Metallumcola ferriviriculae: one gene and its partner. The protein of the gene in region 1 interacts with the protein of each later gene in a pairwise test. Links are inferred from orthologs where the notes say so. Each region holds a gene or a part of one and is shown in the gene's direction. Other genes may lie near its edges.

Evidence for each region.
Region 2: the proteins of def (region 1) and MFMK1_RS10920 interact in binary tests that used the Escherichia coli proteins (3 or more experiments, as listed by UniProt). The link is inferred for Metallumcola ferriviriculae from one-to-one orthologs.

The regions. Positions count from the first base shown.
Region 1 is NZ_CP121694.1:2,021,244-2,030,063, forward strand. The notes cover bases 3,199-5,910. They hold def (peptide deformylase), read left to right. Parts: upstream 3,199-4,185; coding sequence 4,186-4,635; downstream 4,636-5,910. Other genes in these bases: priA (primosomal protein N'), read left to right, coding at 3,199-4,161; fmt (methionyl-tRNA formyltransferase), read left to right, coding at 4,646-5,617; MFMK1_RS10115 (DUF116 domain-containing protein), read left to right, coding at 5,610-5,910. Also shown: MFMK1_RS10090 (acetoacetate--CoA ligase), read right to left, coding at 1-882; MFMK1_RS10095 (hypothetical protein), read right to left, coding at 1,323-1,457; more of priA, read left to right, coding at 1,699-3,198; more of MFMK1_RS10115, read left to right, coding at 5,911-6,401; MFMK1_RS10120 (zinc metallopeptidase), read left to right, coding at 6,413-7,123; 16S rRNA (cytosine(967)-C(5))-methyltransferase RsmB, read left to right, coding at 7,138-8,499; dual-specificity RNA methyltransferase RlmN, read left to right, coding at 8,504-8,820. UniProt on the Escherichia coli protein: Removes the formyl group from the N-terminal Met of newly synthesized proteins. Requires at least a dipeptide for an efficient rate of reaction. N-terminal L-methionine is a prerequisite for activity but the enzyme has broad specificity at other positions.
Region 2 is NZ_CP121694.1:2,175,721-2,184,590, forward strand. What follows is about bases 6,065-8,826. They hold MFMK1_RS10920 (aspartate-semialdehyde dehydrogenase), read left to right. Parts: upstream 6,065-6,824; coding sequence 6,825-7,829; downstream 7,830-8,826. Other genes in these bases: dpsA (dipicolinate synthase subunit DpsA), read left to right, coding at 6,065-6,110; MFMK1_RS10915 (dipicolinate synthase subunit B), read left to right, coding at 6,131-6,718; dapG (aspartate kinase), read left to right, coding at 7,857-8,826. In the rest of the region: aminofutalosine synthase MqnE, read left to right, coding at 1-703; MFMK1_RS10880 (menaquinone biosynthetic enzyme MqnA/MqnD family protein), read left to right, coding at 703-1,542; mqnC (cyclic dehypoxanthinyl futalosine synthase), read left to right, coding at 1,529-2,596; dut (dUTP diphosphatase), read left to right, coding at 2,697-3,146; MFMK1_RS10895 (hypothetical protein), read left to right, coding at 3,261-3,596; MFMK1_RS10900 (YlmC/YmxH family sporulation protein), read left to right, coding at 3,606-3,875; dapB (4-hydroxy-tetrahydrodipicolinate reductase), read left to right, coding at 4,343-5,131; more of dpsA, read left to right, coding at 5,223-6,064; more of dapG, read left to right, coding at 8,827-8,870.

The DNA.
Region 1 (8,820 bases):
TTCCTTCAAATGTTGAATAAGTGTGCCGCCTGCACCATGCACAATACATTTAGGGACGCCTGTGGTTCCGGAAGAATACATAATATAAAGTGGATGGTCAAAGGGAAGCTGTTCGAAGGTTAATTCCGGAATATTTTTACGGCTGGTAAAGTCTTCATAATGTACGGCTTTTGGTATACTGCTGATATCCGGACGACTTTCAGTATACGAAACTATTACAACTTTTTCGATGCTATCTATATCTTGCTGTACTTTTGTAACCCGTTCCAGGGAATTATGGGTCTTACCGTTATAAAAATAGCCATTGGCAGCAACTAATACCTTGGGTTCAATCTGGCCAAAACGATCCATAACGCCATTAAAACCAAAATCCGGAGAACATGATGACCAGATGGCGCCAATACTGGTAGTGGCTAGCATCGCTATGATGGTCTCAGGCATGTTAGGCATAAAACCGGCAACACGGTCACCAACAGTTACTCCTGCATCACGAAATGCGGCAGCAAGCAGCGCAACCTTATCATATAGCTCCGCATAGGTAATGGAAATGGGCTCATTTCCTTCGGCTTTGAAGATTATTGCTTCTTGCTTGTCCCGGTATTTCAGCAAATTTTCAGCAAAGTTTAGTCTAGCACCTTGAAACCATTTGCATTCCATCATATCTGAACCGGTAGCAATTGTATCAGGGCTTTTTGAGGATATCACATTGTTGAAATCCCATATTGCTGACCAGAACTGCTCCCTGTTGTCAATGGACCATTGGTACAACTGATCGTAGTTGACTAAGGTCTGATCGTACCTCTTGTTGATAAATTCTCTGAATTCAGTCATATTGGCATTTTTTACGCGTTCTTCACTTGGTTGCCATAATGGTTGTGTCATTTTTAAAAATCTCCTTTCAAACTCGATTTAAATCTTATCTGTTGATTCTTATTCATTATTGATGCAAAATCAATACCAAGAGCAAAATGATGCGGAAGAACAGTTGATATGTACCATTATAATAATATTTAAAATTTTCAATTATTATGCGTAGTATCAGTTACTGTAAATATTTTTTCACATTTGCTATTTTAACGCTGTGAACATATGTGAATATTATTGCGCACATAGTTTTTCCTGTAAAGAAATAATTTTTTGCATCGGCGAGCGGCTGACATTTTATTATTAATAAAGGTCAGCACTGCTGGTTTTGATTTTTTTTCAATAAGGGTTTTTATTTATTGCTGGGATATAGGAAAGGGGTGGTTTGGCAAAAAAAATACCGGGAAAAATCTTAAAATCCCGGGGACTGTTTATACTATAAGGGAGAGCCAGCTAAATTATTGGCATTCAGTTATGGTATTACCACACTGGTCGCATTGATATTCAGGTTGTTCGTTGTATCCTACCTCTTTAAACTTGGCGCAGTCATCATTTCCGCATACATCACATACTAAATCTTTGCCGCAAGACAAAACTATCACTCCTAGTTTATATATTGTTGGCTCTCCCGCCATTAATATAATGGTCCTTGGGGGGAATAAAAATTCCTAAAGCTTTCCGGTAAATCTTTCCTATATCGCAGAGATAGGTTAAAAATTTAGTGGCAAAAGTATATTGTTGAGCTTTAAAGGTGAATTCTATGCGTACCACCTTTTTTAGTAGTATTTTTTTTGATATAATTTACCTGGACAGGTTTGTTCGGGAGGGCTTTGATTGGAGAAATTGTTTGCAGAAGTGTATGTGGAATTAAAGCATAGAAGATTGGATCGTATTTTTCATTATGGGATTCCCCCTGGCTTGACTGACAGAATTAAGGTAGGTGCCAGGGTGGTGGTACCTTTTGGCAATAAATTGCACCAGGGCTATGTAGTTAATCTGGTAAAAAGGGCTGATGTGGAAAAAATTAAAAATATAAAAGAGCTTTTGGATGAACGACCATTATTTACCCCGCAGGACATAGAATTAGCCCGTTGGATGGCTGATTATTATTTGTGCCCATTTGTGGCGGCACTAGAATGTATACTTCCTGCGGGGTTAAAATATGAGAATAGTACTGTTATTGCGCTATTGGGCAGTGATGAAGAGGCTATGTCCCTGCTTAACAGTCTAAAGTTTATGGATACTGAAGCGGCGGAAGTTTTACAATTCGTGCTAGATAAAAGCAGCATTACTAGAGCCAATTTAGAAAAAAAATTTTCGGGTAAGAATGTGGCTAGAGCCATTGAAACACTTGTCGATTACGGGGTCATATCAATGAAGCAGCAATTTCGTATGACCGGCTTTCGCAGGGAGATGTCCGCCATATTGGTTCGTGATGAGGAAATTTCAAGTGACACCCAGGCGTTGGCCAATAGGGCGCCAAAGCAGGGCCAGTTGCTCTCCACCTTGATGGATAAGAAAAGGCTGCCGGTTTCACTGCTGTTAAAGCAAACCGGCGCCCCCAAAAGCTCTCTAAATGCGCTAGTGGCCAAAGGTCTGGTACGACTTGAGGAAGACACGGTGGCGGGTAAGGTTATTCGACAAAGTGATAGACCTGAGGTAATACACGAACTAACCGATAAACAGGAACAAGTATTTCGCCGGGTTTCTTCTGCCATTCGTGACGGGAAATATGCACCGTTTTTACTCCACGGAGTCACTGGCAGCGGTAAAACGGAAGTTTATTTGAGGGCCGTGCAGCGTGCATTGGAAGAGGGTAAAAGCGCAGTAGTGCTGGTGCCAGAAATCGCTTTGGCATCGCAGATGGTAAGCAGGTTCAGTCAGCGTTTTGGTGAGGGTATTGCCGTAATACATAGCGGTTTATCCCGTGCGGAACGGCTGCAGGAATGGATGCGGGTGCATCGTGGTCAGGCTAAGGTGGTATTGGGTGCCCGTTCGGCTGTTTTCGCTCCTGTTAAAGATATTGGTATTATTATAATTGATGAAGAACATGAATCTAGTTATAAACAAGATCAGGTGCCGAAATATCATGCGCGAGAGGTGGCTAAAGCCAGAGCTCGGCAGCATGAAGCGGCATTGGTGTTGGGTAGTGCCACCCCGGCCCTGGAGAGTTATTTGGAAACTCAGAAACGTAATTACGGTTTGCTGACAATAGACCAACGGGTGACAACCAGGCCGCTCCCTGTAGTTGCAGTGGTGGATATGCGTCAGGAAAGACGCCAGGGAAATTCGGGAATATTCAGTACGGCATTGTTTCAATCGTTAGAAAACTGTCTTGGAAACGGGGAACAGGCAATTCTTTTTCTCAACCGGCGTGGTTTTGCCAGTTTTCTTATTTGCGATAAGTGCGGTTTTAGCATTCGATGTCCCCATTGTGATATAGCTCTCACCCACCATACTAAAGGAAATAAGTTGATGTGCCATTATTGCGGCTATCAGCAGCAGGTAGTCACTCAGTGCCCACGCTGCGGCAGTCCCGGTATTGGCGGAGTCGGCTGTGGCACACAGCAGGTAGAAGAGGAGATGTACCGCAGATTTCCTGATTTATCTGTCATACGTATGGACGTTGATAACACGCGCAAACAGGGGGCACATCAGCGGCTATTAGACAAATTTGGCAGTGGTGAAGGCAGTGTCTTAATAGGTACACAAATGGTTGCCAAGGGGTTAGATTTTCCGAATGTTACATTGGTCGGCGTTATTTCGGCGGATACTGGGATTAATCTCCCTGATTTTCGGGCGTGGGAAAGGACCTTTCAACTGCTGACGCAGGTAGCAGGACGAGCAGGACGGGGTCAGCGCCCGGGTAGAGTGGTGGTACAGACTTATCAGCCGGATAATCCGGCTGTGGGCAGGGCAAGAACCCATGATTATTTGGGTTTTTACCGTTCTGAACTGGCCCGGAGAAGGCAGTTTGGTTATCCACCATTTTGCCGGTTAATTAGGGTGTTGATTACTGGTCAAGACGAAGTTAAGGTCAAGACTGGAGCGGAGGCATTGTCAAAAGTGATAAAAAAGAACTTTTTATTACATTCAGCGGCCGGTGAAATTCTTGGACCTGCTCCGGCGCCGTTGGCAAAAATTAAGGGGAAGCATCGTTGGCATCTGGTGGCGAAAAGTCCGGATGCTGAGGAACTTAAAGGAGTGGTGTCCGCTTCACTACGGCAGTACAGTTTGGAATTTGACCAACAGGGTACTAACCTGGCTGTTGATGTGGATCCGTCGGGTATGATTTGATACGGAGGCGAGAGGAGGATTTTGATGGCTGTTTACCAGATAATAAAGAAGGGTGATCCGATACTGCGGGAAAAAGCGCGTCCGGTACCCAAAATTACGCCTAACATTGAGAAGTTGTTGGACAACTTGGCAGATACTATGTATGCTGCCGAAGGTGCCGGCTTGGCAGCTCCGCAAATCGGTATTTCCAAAAAGGTTATTGTCGTGGATATTGGTGAAGGAATTTTTGAGTTGATTAACCCGGAGATCATTTCTGCTTCAGGCAATGAAGAGGATACTGAGGGGTGTTTAAGCATTCCCGGGCTTCAAGGCCGGGTGCATCGGGCAACGGAAGTTACGGTAATCGGGTTAGACCGACAGGGTCAAGAAATCAAAATTACGGCTCACGGACTTTTTGCCAGAGCCTTACAGCATGAAATAGACCATCTTGATGGAATTCTTTTTATTGACAAAGTAACTGAATTTATCGATTAGTGAGGTGACAATGGTGCAAATTGTTTTTATGGGCACACCGGATTTTGCTGTACCTACACTGGAAAAGTTAATAGAAACCGGTGAAAAAATTTCTACAGTGGTCACACAACCGGACCGTCGGCAGGGCAGGGGAAAAAAGCTAAAGCCGAGCCCGGTTAAACGGTTTGCTCAAAAGAATAATTTTCCCGTGATGCAGCCGGAAGAACTTAATGCTGATGCTATTTCACAATTGGAGGCACTGGCTCCGGATGTGATAGTAGTGGTGGCATATGGGCAGCTATTACCGGAAAAGGTTTTAAATATACCGACATACGGATGCCTAAATGTCCATGCCTCGCTGCTGCCAAAATATCGGGGAGCAGCGCCTATTCACAGAGCGATTATAAATGGAGAAAAGGAAAGTGGTGTTTCCATTATGAGAATGGAACGCGGTATGGACACTGGGCCGATACTGGCCCAAAGAAAGGTAACGATAACGGAAACAATGACCACAGGAGAATTACACGATAGTTTAGCAGAAATTGGAGCCCAATTACTGGCTGAGACGCTGGCAAAGATTGCTGAGGTCAGCCCGGTTACACAGCAGGACAGCGAAGCAACTTATGCTGACAAAATATCCAAAGCGGATGAGAAATTAAACTGGAACAGATCTGCAGCTGATATCGTTAATTTGGTCCGCGGCATGAATCCCTGGCCGGGGACATATACTACTCTTGAGGACAAGCGGTTAAAGATATTTGATGCGGAATTGTTCCCATATCGTCCAATGGTGAAGGAAAAAAGCAACAAATGTCGGCCGGAACCGGGTATGATATTAGAAATCGTGCCAACAGGTATTGTGGTAGCAACGGGTGATGATAATGCGGTCTTGGTTACAAGAGTACAACCTCCCGGCAAGCAAAAAATGCCGACAGCCGATTTTCTCAGGGGTTACCGAATTATGTCTGGCCACCGGTTTGGCGATGGTGATAGCGATGCCTAGTCAAAAGCGAATCTATATTGCTTTATTGGGAATTACCGTAGCTATCCTGGGAGCTGTTGTTTTCTTGGCCTGGTATCTGTTCTTAAATAATGGGAGTTTATTTAATCAGATCGTATTGGTATTGATGGGAAGTTTAATTCTTATGGGTTTAGGAGTAGTGGGTTTTGGTGTTGTGGTACTAGTAATTACATTATGGAGCCATAAATCCTTTCCTTCGCTGCAGAATTTGATTTATACTGCCACAAATTTATTGTTTCCAGTAGCGTTGCAGCTGGGGAAAATGGTAGGTATTGATGCAGACAAGATAAAAAGCTCATTTATTGCCGTGAATAACCAACTAGTTGACAATCGCGATATTCAGGTCGTTGCGTCTCAAGTGATGATTTTAGCGCCGCATTGCTTGCAGAATGCGGACTGCCCTCATAAGATTACTATCGATGTTAATAACTGCCGCCGCTGTGGTAAATGTCCTATTGATGATTTACATGATATTAAAGAGCGCTACGGCGTACATTTTGTGGTTGCTACCGGTGGCACGTTGGCGAGGAGATTTGTAAAAGAAATAAGGCCCCGGGCGGTGGTGGCAATCGCGTGTGAGCGGGATCTGACCAGTGGTGTTCAGGATGTGAATCCGCTTCCGGTAATTGGTGTATTGAATATTAGGCCCCAGGGTCCTTGCTACAATACCAGGGTGAATTTGGACCAGGTTGAAGATGCTATTAGACAATTTACCAATAGACGGAGGTCGGTTTTTACAAATAATCAACAACTAACAGAAACCTAGGAGGTGTAATAATGTTTTCGTTTGGCTTCTTTCCCTTTCTATTTGGCGACTGGACTTTTATCATTCTCATACCGGGTATTATTTTGGCAGGGTATGCTCAGACAAAGGTGCAAAGAACATTTAATAAATATTTGAAGGTGAGATCGGAAAAAGGTTTCACTGGGGCACAAGTGGCCAAGGCTTTGCTTGACCGTGCCGGTCTTGACGATGTACGGGTGGAAATGATAAATGGTAAGCTTTCTGACCACTATGACCCGCGTCAAAAGGTGCTTCGGCTGTCCCCACAAGTATATCAAAGCAACTCTTTGGCTAGTATTGGGGTGGCCGCCCACGAAACCGGCCATGCGCTACAACACGACCATGGCTATTTACCATTGCAATTAAGAGCCAACTTGGTGCCGTTTGCCCAGTTCGGTTCTTCCTTATCATTTCCGCTGTTGTTAATCGGAATATTCATGAGTGTGCCGTTGTTAATCCAGGCGGGTATTGTACTCTTTTCTGCAGCAGTATTATTTCAAATAGTCACTTTGCCGGTGGAGTTTAATGCCAGCAGCAGGGCAATAGCTCAATTGGAAAGCAACGGCTTTATTTCACAAGCAGAAGTTGGTCCCACAAAAAAGGTGCTTGATGCAGCTGCTTTAACTTACTTGGCAGCGGCACTGATGGCTGTACTCAATTTAGTACGACTAATACTTTTAGCGCGCATGTATGGCGATGATTAGATTGGAGTTTTGCTATGGCTAAGGAGAAATCACCCAGGGAGATAGCATTTGAGGTACTTAAGAGAATTGAGCATGAGGGAGCTTATGCCAATTTAGCTGTAAATCAAGCTGTTAAGGGCGCGGTGACTAAATTGGACCGCGCCTTTATCACAGAAATAGTTTATGGTACTGTGCGCCGCCGCTTAACGTTACAATGGCATTTGGAGCACTATTTGTCAAAACCATGGAAAAAATTAGACCCGGATGTGCGACTGATACTGTTGCAAGGAGCATACCAACTTATTTATATGAACAAGGTTCCTGCAAGTGCAGCGTGCAATGAGATGGTTAATCTGACTAAGAAATTAAGATATCGCAGTGCCGCCGGCTTTGTAAACGGGGTGCTGCGAAATGTGGCAAGGGGTAAGAAAAATCTTAAGTGGCCGGACAAGTCCTTAGATCCTATTGAATACATTGCAGTTGTTCATTCTCATCCCCGTTGGCTGGTTAAAAGATGGATAGAAAATTTTGGTGTGGAAGAGACGGAAAAGCTTTGTACCTACAATAACCAACCATCCCCAGTTACAGCTAGGGTAAATACGCTTAAGACTGATTACGATGGATTGAGCACAGCTCTAAAAAGTGAAAGTGTTCAGGTCTTGTCCTCGAGGATGATACCGGAGGCTTTAGCTATAGTTTCAGGACCGCCGTTAGATAAGCTTCGTGCCTTTAAAGAAGGCCTCTTTACCCTGCAGGATGAGTCTTCCATGTTACCTGCCAGTGTACTGGCCCCTGCTCCGGGAACCATGGTGATAGACGGCTGTGCTGCCCCTGGTGGAAAAACTACTCACTTGGCAGAATTAATGGAAAACAGGGGTCGTATTTTAGCCTGCGACGTACATAACCATAAATTAAAGTTGATTGAAGCCAATAAAAACCGCTTGGGAATTAGCATAGTGACGGAAGAACTGCTTGATGCCAGAGAACTAGGGGAAAAATATGCTGGCCAGGCAGACTTTTTGCTTTTGGACGTACCTTGTTCGGGACTAGGAGTGTTATCCCGGCGTGCTGATGCTCGTTGGCGTAAGCTGCCGGGGGACATTGTCAAGATGGCATCACTTCAATGGGAAATTATCACCGGAGCGTGTCGGGCCTTGAAACCCGGTGGAATAATGGTATATAGCACTTGTACTATTACCAAAGAAGAAAATCAATGGTTGATTGACAAATTTGTCAGTGAGTTTCCGGAATTCGAGACGGAGGACATTACTAATCTTCTACCTTTTACAATAAAAACAGAAGATGTGGAGGATGCTCGGTTGGGGCGTTTGCAGCTCTTACCCCAAAGACATGGCGTTGATGGTTTTTTTGTGGCCCGCCTGAGACGGAAGAGGTGATACGGTGAAACTTGATTTAAGAAGTCTTAATCTTGAAGAAATGGTAATAATGTTGGATAACTGGGGATTTCCTCGTTTCCGAGCTAAACAATTGTTTCACTGGGTTCACCAAAAAGGTGTATTACGTATAGAGGATATGCACAACTTACCAGCTCACCTACAAAAAATATTGGTGGAAAGCTGTGCCATTAATTTGCCTCGTGTAATTACCCAACGGCAATCTCAAAGCGGAGATACCGTTAAAATGCTGTTGAAGCTGGATGATGATGAAACTATTGAAGCTGTATTAATGAAGTATCATGATCGGGATTTTCAGCGCAC
Region 2 (8,870 bases), 160 kb from region 1 along the record:
AAAGTGTTTACCTGACGTTCATATTCAGGCGTTTACAGCAGTGGAAATAGATTATCTCTGCCAACTGTCCGAGAAATCAGTGTCGGAAGTTTTTGACGATTTAAAAGAAGTTGGTTTGGGTTCGATGCCAGGTGGCGGAGCCGAAATATTTGCTAAAAGGGTCCGAGAAAAAATTTGCGACAAGAAAATCAGCGGCGAACGGTGGCTGAATGTGATGAAGGCCGCACATGATGCAGGCTTAAAATCTAACGCAACAATGCTTTATGGACATGTTGAAACATACGAGGAACGTATTGACCATATGATTCAGCTGCGAGAATTACAGGATCAAACCGGTGGCTTTCAATCATTTATTCCGCTTGCTTTTCATCCCGCACATACTCGGTTAGAACAGCCTATCAAAAGTAGAACTACTGGATTTGAAGACTTAAAAGTTCTTGCTGTCTCGCGTCTAATGTTGGACAACTTTGACCATATAAAAGCATTTTGGATCATGGTTGGTGCAAAACTGGCACAGATATCTCTATCTTTTGGTGTGGATGACATCGATGGTACAGTCGTCGAAGAAAAGATTACCCAGGCAGCCGGAGGAGAAGCAGGACAGGCCCTTACTAAAAAAGAACTGGTAAATATGATAAAAGCTGCTGGGAGACGGCCTGTTGAGCGCGATACCCTTTATAATGTAGTCAGGGAGAGTTTCTAATGGATGCAAGAATTCGGCTGGGAAGAATAAATTACCTCAACTGTCTTCCTGTTTATTACGGGATTGAAAAAGGAATAGTGCCAATTAATGTCGATTTATTCCACGGACCGCCGACAAAATTGAACAAAATGTTTATTGACGGCAAGTTAGATATTACTCCTATATCATCTATTGAATATGCGCGTAACTCCGAAAAAAGCCTAATTCTTCCCAATATGTCTATCAGTGCTGACGGGCGGGTGACGAGTATCTTACTTATCAGTAAGTTACCAGCGGAAAAGTTAGACGGAAAGACTCTTACTATGACGAAATCTTCAGCTACTTCGGTGGTATTATTAAAAATTCTTTTGGCAAAATATTGGCGCGTGAAGCCTCGGTTGTTAACACGAGAACCTGATTTATCGTCAATGCTTACCCAGGGGGATGCAGCATTATTAATAGGAGATGATGCTTTAAGAGAATCTCGGAATGTAAAGGAATTTTACGTTTATGATTTGGGTGAGGTCTGGAAAAATTATACCGGTCTGCCAATGGTTTTTGCTTTATGGGTAATACGTAATTCTTATAGTGCTGACCCTCAGGGTTTGGCAAATGTTGCGGGTGCCTTCTTAAAGTCTAAAGCTTGGGGCGTAGAAAACATGGAGACACTAATTAATGAAGCTGAGCAAACTCATCATTTACCCAGAGACTTAATTTCGGAGCATTTTGCACATATAAAACACCAATTGAATGATTACTACCAAACAGCATTGCTGCGCTATTATAAAGAGGCTGCAGATATTGATTTGTTAAAGCATGTACCCGAACTAAAAATTTGGGGTGATAATCTTGTCGGTTGAAGCTATTTTTAAAAAAGCCGTATCGGGTGAGAGGGTTTCTGAGTCTGAGGCTGTGAAATTGTTTAATAAGGCAGAGTTACTACCACTAGGTAAGGTAGCTTTGGAGATAAGAAACAAAATCAAACCGGAGCCCATTGTTTCTTTTGTGATTGATAGAAATATTAACTACACCAACATTTGTTTAGTTGGATGTCGGTTTTGTGCATTTTATCGGGGTGAAAATCATAACGAGGGTTATGTAATTACTGAACAGCAATTATTTGAAAAGATTCAGGAAACCATTGACCATGGAGGAACTCAAATTTTAATGCAGGGCGGTCTCAATCCTCATCTCAAGTTCAATGATATTTTGCAAATGCTTCAGAATATCAAAAACAATTTTGATATACACATTCACTCATTCTCGCCGCCGGAAGTTGTACATTTTTCACAACAAGCTGGGTTAACTATAAAAGAAACTCTAGAAAGATTACGCTCAGCTGGATTAGATTCGCTTCCAGGTGGTGGAGCAGAGATATTGGTGGACCGGGTTAGGAAATATATTAGTCCCAGAAAGATATCATGGAAACAGTGGATGAATGTAATGGATGAAGCTCATCAGTTAGGTATGAAGACAACAGCGACCATGATGTTTGGCAGCGTAGAAACTATAGAAGAAAGAGTAAAGCACATGATTCATGTACGGGACCAGCAGGATAAGACTGGCGGCTTTACCGCGTTTATTCCTTGGAGTTTTCAGCCAAGCAATACCGCATTAGGTGGATTATCTGCCACTGGACATGATTATCTTAAGACGCTGGCTATCGCCAGGATAGTATTGGACAATGTACCGAATATTCAGGCCTCCTGGGTTACTCAGGGAGCTAAAATGGCACAGGTCTCGCTTTTTTTTGGAGCCAACGATTTCGGCGGCACTATGTTTGAAGAAAACGTAGTGCGGGCAGCGGGTGTATCTCATCGGGTGCCTCTGGATGAAATAATTCATTGTATTAAAGATGCGGGATATAATGCTGTGCAGAGACGCACTGATTATAGTTTCATTAAAGCTTACTAATGTGAATACGTTTAGTTTTGCTAAAATTCGGGGTTTTAAGACATATCCTCGCTTATAGAAGTGGGGTCCTTAAAATCAGATAATAGGAGATGTTTTACTAATGTCTATTACTCTGCCTGTTTACCGATTGTCGCATGGACAGGGGTTACCGCTGCCGGAGTATATGACCGCTGATTCGGCGGGAATGGATATTCACGCGGCCTGCGACGATAAAATCACTATTAATCCCCAAGATATCATCTTAATGCCCACCGGTATTGTCATTATGCTTCCCCATGGATATGAGGCCCAAGTGCGTCCTCGTAGCGGCTTGGCCCTAAAGAAGGGTATAACCCTTGTTAATTCACCGGGTACCATCGATGCGGACTATCGAGGAGAAGTGAAATTAATTATGACAAACTTAAGTAAAACACCGGCGGTAATTAAAAGGGGCCAGAGAGTGGCCCAGTTAGTAGTTTGCCCCATTACAAAAGTAAAACCGGTGGAAGTATCGTCAGTTGACTGCGACACAAAAAGAGGGAATGGTGGTTTTGGGCATACAGGTGTTTAAGCGGTGATTCTGCACTTATAAATAGCTAAAATAGAAACATATAAATAATCCCTGTGCAAAGTTTGGTATACCTTGACCCGTCCAATCATAATAATAGATTGGGAGGAGATAGATTTGCTAGCGGGGATTATTTTTTTATCCATTTTATCGATTTTAACTCTTCTTGCTGCAAGGGAAAAGCAGCGATTGCGTAATTTAATTAGTCGCAATCTATCGGATGATACCATAGATTCCCCTTTTTCCAAAGCTTTAACTGATTTGGTAGGCATTGCCGGGGGGATTTATTTATCTTTAATTATGCTGATTACGTTTCTAGGCATACATATTCCTGAAAAGGTCGCACTATTTGGCATTGATATTGATCCTATTGCTGTAGTTGCAGTACTAATGACACTGCTTCAACCATTAGCATTACGTTTATGGTATTACCAAAAGCTATCGGGAAAGTGAGGGGTTACTATGCTTTTAAGTGAATTGGTGGGTAAGGAGATTGTAAACATTTATAATGGTGTCAGGCTGGGGGTAGTAGGTGAATCGGATCTGGTAATAGATGACCACAGTGGCGAAATTGAATCGATCATTCTTCCCAGCAAAGGTAATATGATTAATTTTTGGACAGAAAAATCTCAGCTGATCATTCCCTGGCATGCTGTAAAGAAAATTGGCAGTCAGGTAATCATTGTGGAGTTAGATGACTCTCATGGAGTAATGCATCGCTATTCTGTTTAATTGACAATAATTACTTATTATGTTAACATATAAAAAATTCTATATATGTACCTCATCTCTTTCGGGGTGAGGTAGAGGAGCGGTGAGTCATCAGTAATCCAGGTTAGCGGAGGGTTACCATGAACTTGGATGAAAGGGGCCATCGCCGAAGTCTCTATTGGGTGACCCCCCAATGGGGCTGGGGTTATGCCGAACAGGTATAACACTGTCACCAACGGATATCCCGACCGGTGGTGGAGAACTATCTCGCGAAGGGGAAGAGAGGGGTGAAACTATGTAGTTTTACTGCTGGGGATTCCTTCAGCAGTTTTTTTGTATCTGTCAGACGCCATGCCGCCGGGCACTGAAAATTTATAATTTCGGGGTAGAAATCACTTGTACACGTATGAGTAAAAATTAAGTTCTTTTATATTTTGTTCTGGCAGGATCGATGGTTTTCTATGAGAGAGAGATTGAGAAAGGGGGTAATGAAAATTACTAAAGTTGTACTCACTGGGGCTAACGGCCAAATGGGGCAGGCAATGCTAAAGGTATTGGATAATGAATCTGACATCGAGGTTGTGGGCGCAGTGGACGTTAACGGCGGAATGCCTCTTAATAAAGTATTAGGTAATGATAATCCCTTAAAAGTTGAAGTTAGCTTAGCTGAGGTCCTAGCAAATACCCAGCCCGATGTTTTAGTGGATTTCACTAACGCAAGGGCGGCAGTGGAAAATGCATCTGAGGCTCTGAAAAGGGGTGTGCGCCCTGTAATTGGGTCGACTGGTTTAAATACAGAGCAGGTGTCTCTATTACATAGCTTATGCGAAGAAAATCGCTGCGGCGCACTTGTGGCACCAAATTTTGCTTTAGGAGCTATTTTAATGATGCGCTTTGCTGTAGAATGCAGTAAGTATTTTCCTGACTGTGAAATAGTTGAACTTCATCATGATAAAAAAATAGATGCTCCATCGGGTACTGCAGCAGCAACGGCTAGAATGATAAGTGAATCCCGTACTGCAGCCAACTCACCGGTTGAGCATCGTGAGAAAACATTAGGTGTGCGTGGTGGAGAAATATTTGGTGTTCCAGTTCATAGCATCCGGCTGCCCGGCTTAGTTGCTCACCAAGAAGTGATTTTCGGCGGAGAAGGTGAGACGCTGACCATTAGACACGATTCGCTGAACAGAAGTTCGTTTGGCGCGGGCCTAGTGTTAGCGGTAAGGAAAGTTTTAAATCTTGATAGGATGGTGATTGGACTAGAAAATTTATTATAACACCTCACAATCAAATAAGTGACAAGCACCAAAGCCATGGCAAGACATATAGTGATACTACATTACCAATGGAACAATGGGAGGGAAGATAGTGTCTCACATTCTTGCGGGCAAATCCATCGTAGTATTAGGTGGAGACCGGCGTCAGCTGTTTCTGATGGAGAATTTGGTTCGAAAAGGAATAATGGTTACAGCTGTAGGTTTTTCCAAGGAATTGTTGCCGAAGGGGGTAGACTTTTCAACGGAAATAAACTCTGTCTTGGAACACGCCTCCGCTATCATACTACCGATGCCGGGAATTGATAATCATGGTCAGATCAAAGTAGCCTTCAGCGAGAAACCACTTCGTTTAACTCATGAAAATCTTCGAAACATCCCAAAGAATGTTCCTGTCTTAGTGGGAGCAGCTAACGAGCAGCTAAAACAATGGTCAAAGGATTATGGATTTAAGCTGATTGAAATTGCTAATGATGATCAGTTGGCAATATTAAATTCTATTCCAACTGCTGAAGGTGCCCTAGCATTGGCTATGAACGAATCGCCGATAACTTTGCATGGCAGTTTCGTAATAATATTTGGGTTTGGCAGGGTTGGTGTTACTTTGGCTCGGTTGTCAAAGTCAATGGGAGCAGATACATGGGTAGCGGCGCGAAAACCATCGGCTTTGGCAAGAGCTAGCGAAATGGGTTGCGGCCAAATTCTAATGGCGGAGATGGACACTATTCTTTCTCGGGCAGATTTTATATTTAACACGGTTCCTCAGTTAGTGTTAGGGCAAAAGGCAATAGACTATTTGCCACCTTCCGCCGTAATAATTGATTTAGCCAGTGCTCCTGGTGGCGTCGATTTTCAATATGCCCAGGAGGTAGGAATCAAAGCTCTTCTTGTACCTGGCCTGCCTGGTAAGGTTGCTCCCAAGACTGCTGGTGAAATGCTGGCTCGTGTTATCCCCAGAATTCTTTCCGAAACTCTCCCATAAACTTTGGAGGTGCTTGTCACATGACCTTAAAAGGGAAAAACGTAGGTTTTGCATTTACAGGTTCACACTGTACCATGGATAAAGTTATGCCATATTTGAAAGGCATTGTAATTGAAGGCGCTGAGGTATTTCCAATATTTTCAACAGCGGTTTGTCAAACTGATACCCGTTTTGGTGATGCAAAGAAATGGCTTGCTCAAGTCGAGTCAATCACCGGCAGAACGCCGATTAGTACTATAGTGGAGGCCGAACCCATCGGTCCGCAAGGGTTTTTAGACGTGATGGTAATTGCTCCCTGCACCGGTAATACTTTGGCTAAATTAACCAACGGCATTACTGACGGAGCTGTATTGATGGCTGCCAAAGCGCACTTGAGAAATAAAAAGCCATTGGTTCTGGCAATCTCAACTAATGACGGGTTAGGTTTTAATGCTAAAAATATAGGTATCGCTATCAATACGGCCCATATCTATTTAGTTCCTTTTGGTCAGGATAACCCTGAGGAAAAAAGCAATTCCCTAGTAGCCATGATGCAGCATTTGCCCGAAACTATCGAACAGGCTTTATCAGGGAAACAAATTCAACCTATGCTAATTCAGTATAAATAATTGGAACGAACTTGCGGTAACTGTAAACGACGGTTCTTGTTCCATATCATGTAATAGGGTACACTTTAATTAATAATATCCTAGAACTGTAAAGGGGGATGTAACATTGAAACAATACAATGTCGCAATCGTTGGTACAGGTGCTGTCGGCCAGGCATTGATGGATGTCTTATCAGAACGGCGTTTTCCTATTGGTAAACTGAAACTGCTGGCTACCAGTCGTTCTGCTGGTAAGCAAGTGAAATTTAATAATGAAATTCTAACAATTGAGGAAACAAAGCCTGATTCTTTCCAAGGAGTAGATATTGCGCTTTTTGCCGGCGGATCGGCAAGTAAGGAATTTGCTCAGGATGCTGTTAAGGCCGGTGCTATAGTAATAGATAACAGTAATAATTTCCGGATGGACCCTAGCGTTCCGCTGGTAGTGCCGGAAGTTAACCCGGAAGATGTCAAATGGCATAATGGTATCATTGCTAATCCCAATTGTTCCACCATCCAAATGGCGGTCGTTTTGAAGCCTTTACACGACGCGGCCGGAATTAGTAGAGTTGTTGTATCTACCTATCAGGCGGTTTCAGGAGCAGGGGCCGAAGCGATCGAAGAATTGAGGGAACAATCTCGTGATATATTGGCGGGGAAGGAAGCGAATCCCCAGGTGTTTCCGCATCAGATCGCCTTTAATGTAATCCCTCATTTGGATGTGTTTTTAGAGAACGATTATACAAAAGAAGAAATGAAGATGGTGAACGAGACTAAGAAAATTCTTGGAGATGACACTGTTGCTGTTACTGCAACTACAGTCAGAGCCCCGGTGGTAAATGGTCATTCGGAAGCGATTAATGTTCAATTAAAAAATGAACTTCTTCCTGATGATGCCCGGAAATTACTTGCTAAGTCACCGGGAATCTTAGTTATAGATACACCAAAAAACAACGAATACCCGCTGCCTGTAGCTGCTAACGGCAGGGATGAAGTTTTTGTTGGTAGAATTCGGCGGGATGAAACAGTGGAATTTGGTTTAAATTTGTGGGTTGTGGCTGATAATTTGCGTAAAGGCGCGGCTACAAATGCGGTACAAATAGCGGAGCTATTAACTAAAGGGATGTTATGATTGATGATCTTTTTTATGAGGTGAGTTATGAAAGTTATTGTACAGAAGTTCGGGGGCACATCTATGGCTACCGGAGACTCACGGCGAGAAGTTATCAAAAAGATTAGTCAGGTGAAAAAAGATGGCTGCCAAGTGGTTGTGGTGGTTTCTGCTATGGGAAGAACTGGCGACCCTTACGCCACAGATACTTTAGTTGATCTCGTGAGAAAGACAAATAGCGGCCTGAATAAAAGAGATTTGGATTTAATCATGTCTTGTGGTGAAATCATTTCCGGCGTGGTATTGGTGGCAGAATTGGAACGGGCGGGGTTTCCTGCAGTCTGTCTCACAGGCCCTCAGGCGGGAATAGTTACCGATGGTAATCATGGAAATGCACGTGTTTTGGAAGTAGACCCTCATGAGGTACAAAAGTTTTTGCAAGAGGGGCGTATCGTGGTGGTAACCGGCTTTCAGGGGAAAGATGCAGATGGTTTGGTGACCACCTTGGGTCGTGGCGGTAGCGATACTACGGCCGCTGCTTTGGGAGTTTCGCTTGGGGCAGAGGTGGTAGAGATTTATACTGATGTTGACGGGGTAAAAACTGCTGACCCGCGTATGGTTGGGGACGCCCGTACACTTGAGCGGGTAACCTATAATGAATTATGTCAATTGGCCCACGAAGGGGCCAAGGTGATTCACCCGCGAGCGGTGGAAATTGCCATGCAGAAGGGAATTCCCCTAAGGGTTAGAAATACCTTTACCGACAATCCAGGTACATTGGTTGCCGCAGGCGATACCAATTATGAAAATTCGACGAAAATTCGGGATAATTTGATTACCGGTATTACTTATATTTCAAATATTAGCCAAATTAGGGTGCCATTAGTTAAAGAAGAAGATATGGCTTTGAGTGTATTCACTGTGATGGCCAAAGAAGGGATTAGCGTGGATTTTATTTATGTATCACCCAAGGAAGTAATTTTTACCGTCAGCGATGATGCTGTCGATATGGCTGTTGATACGTTAGAAGCCATTGGCTTAAAACCTGTACTGAGGAAAGAT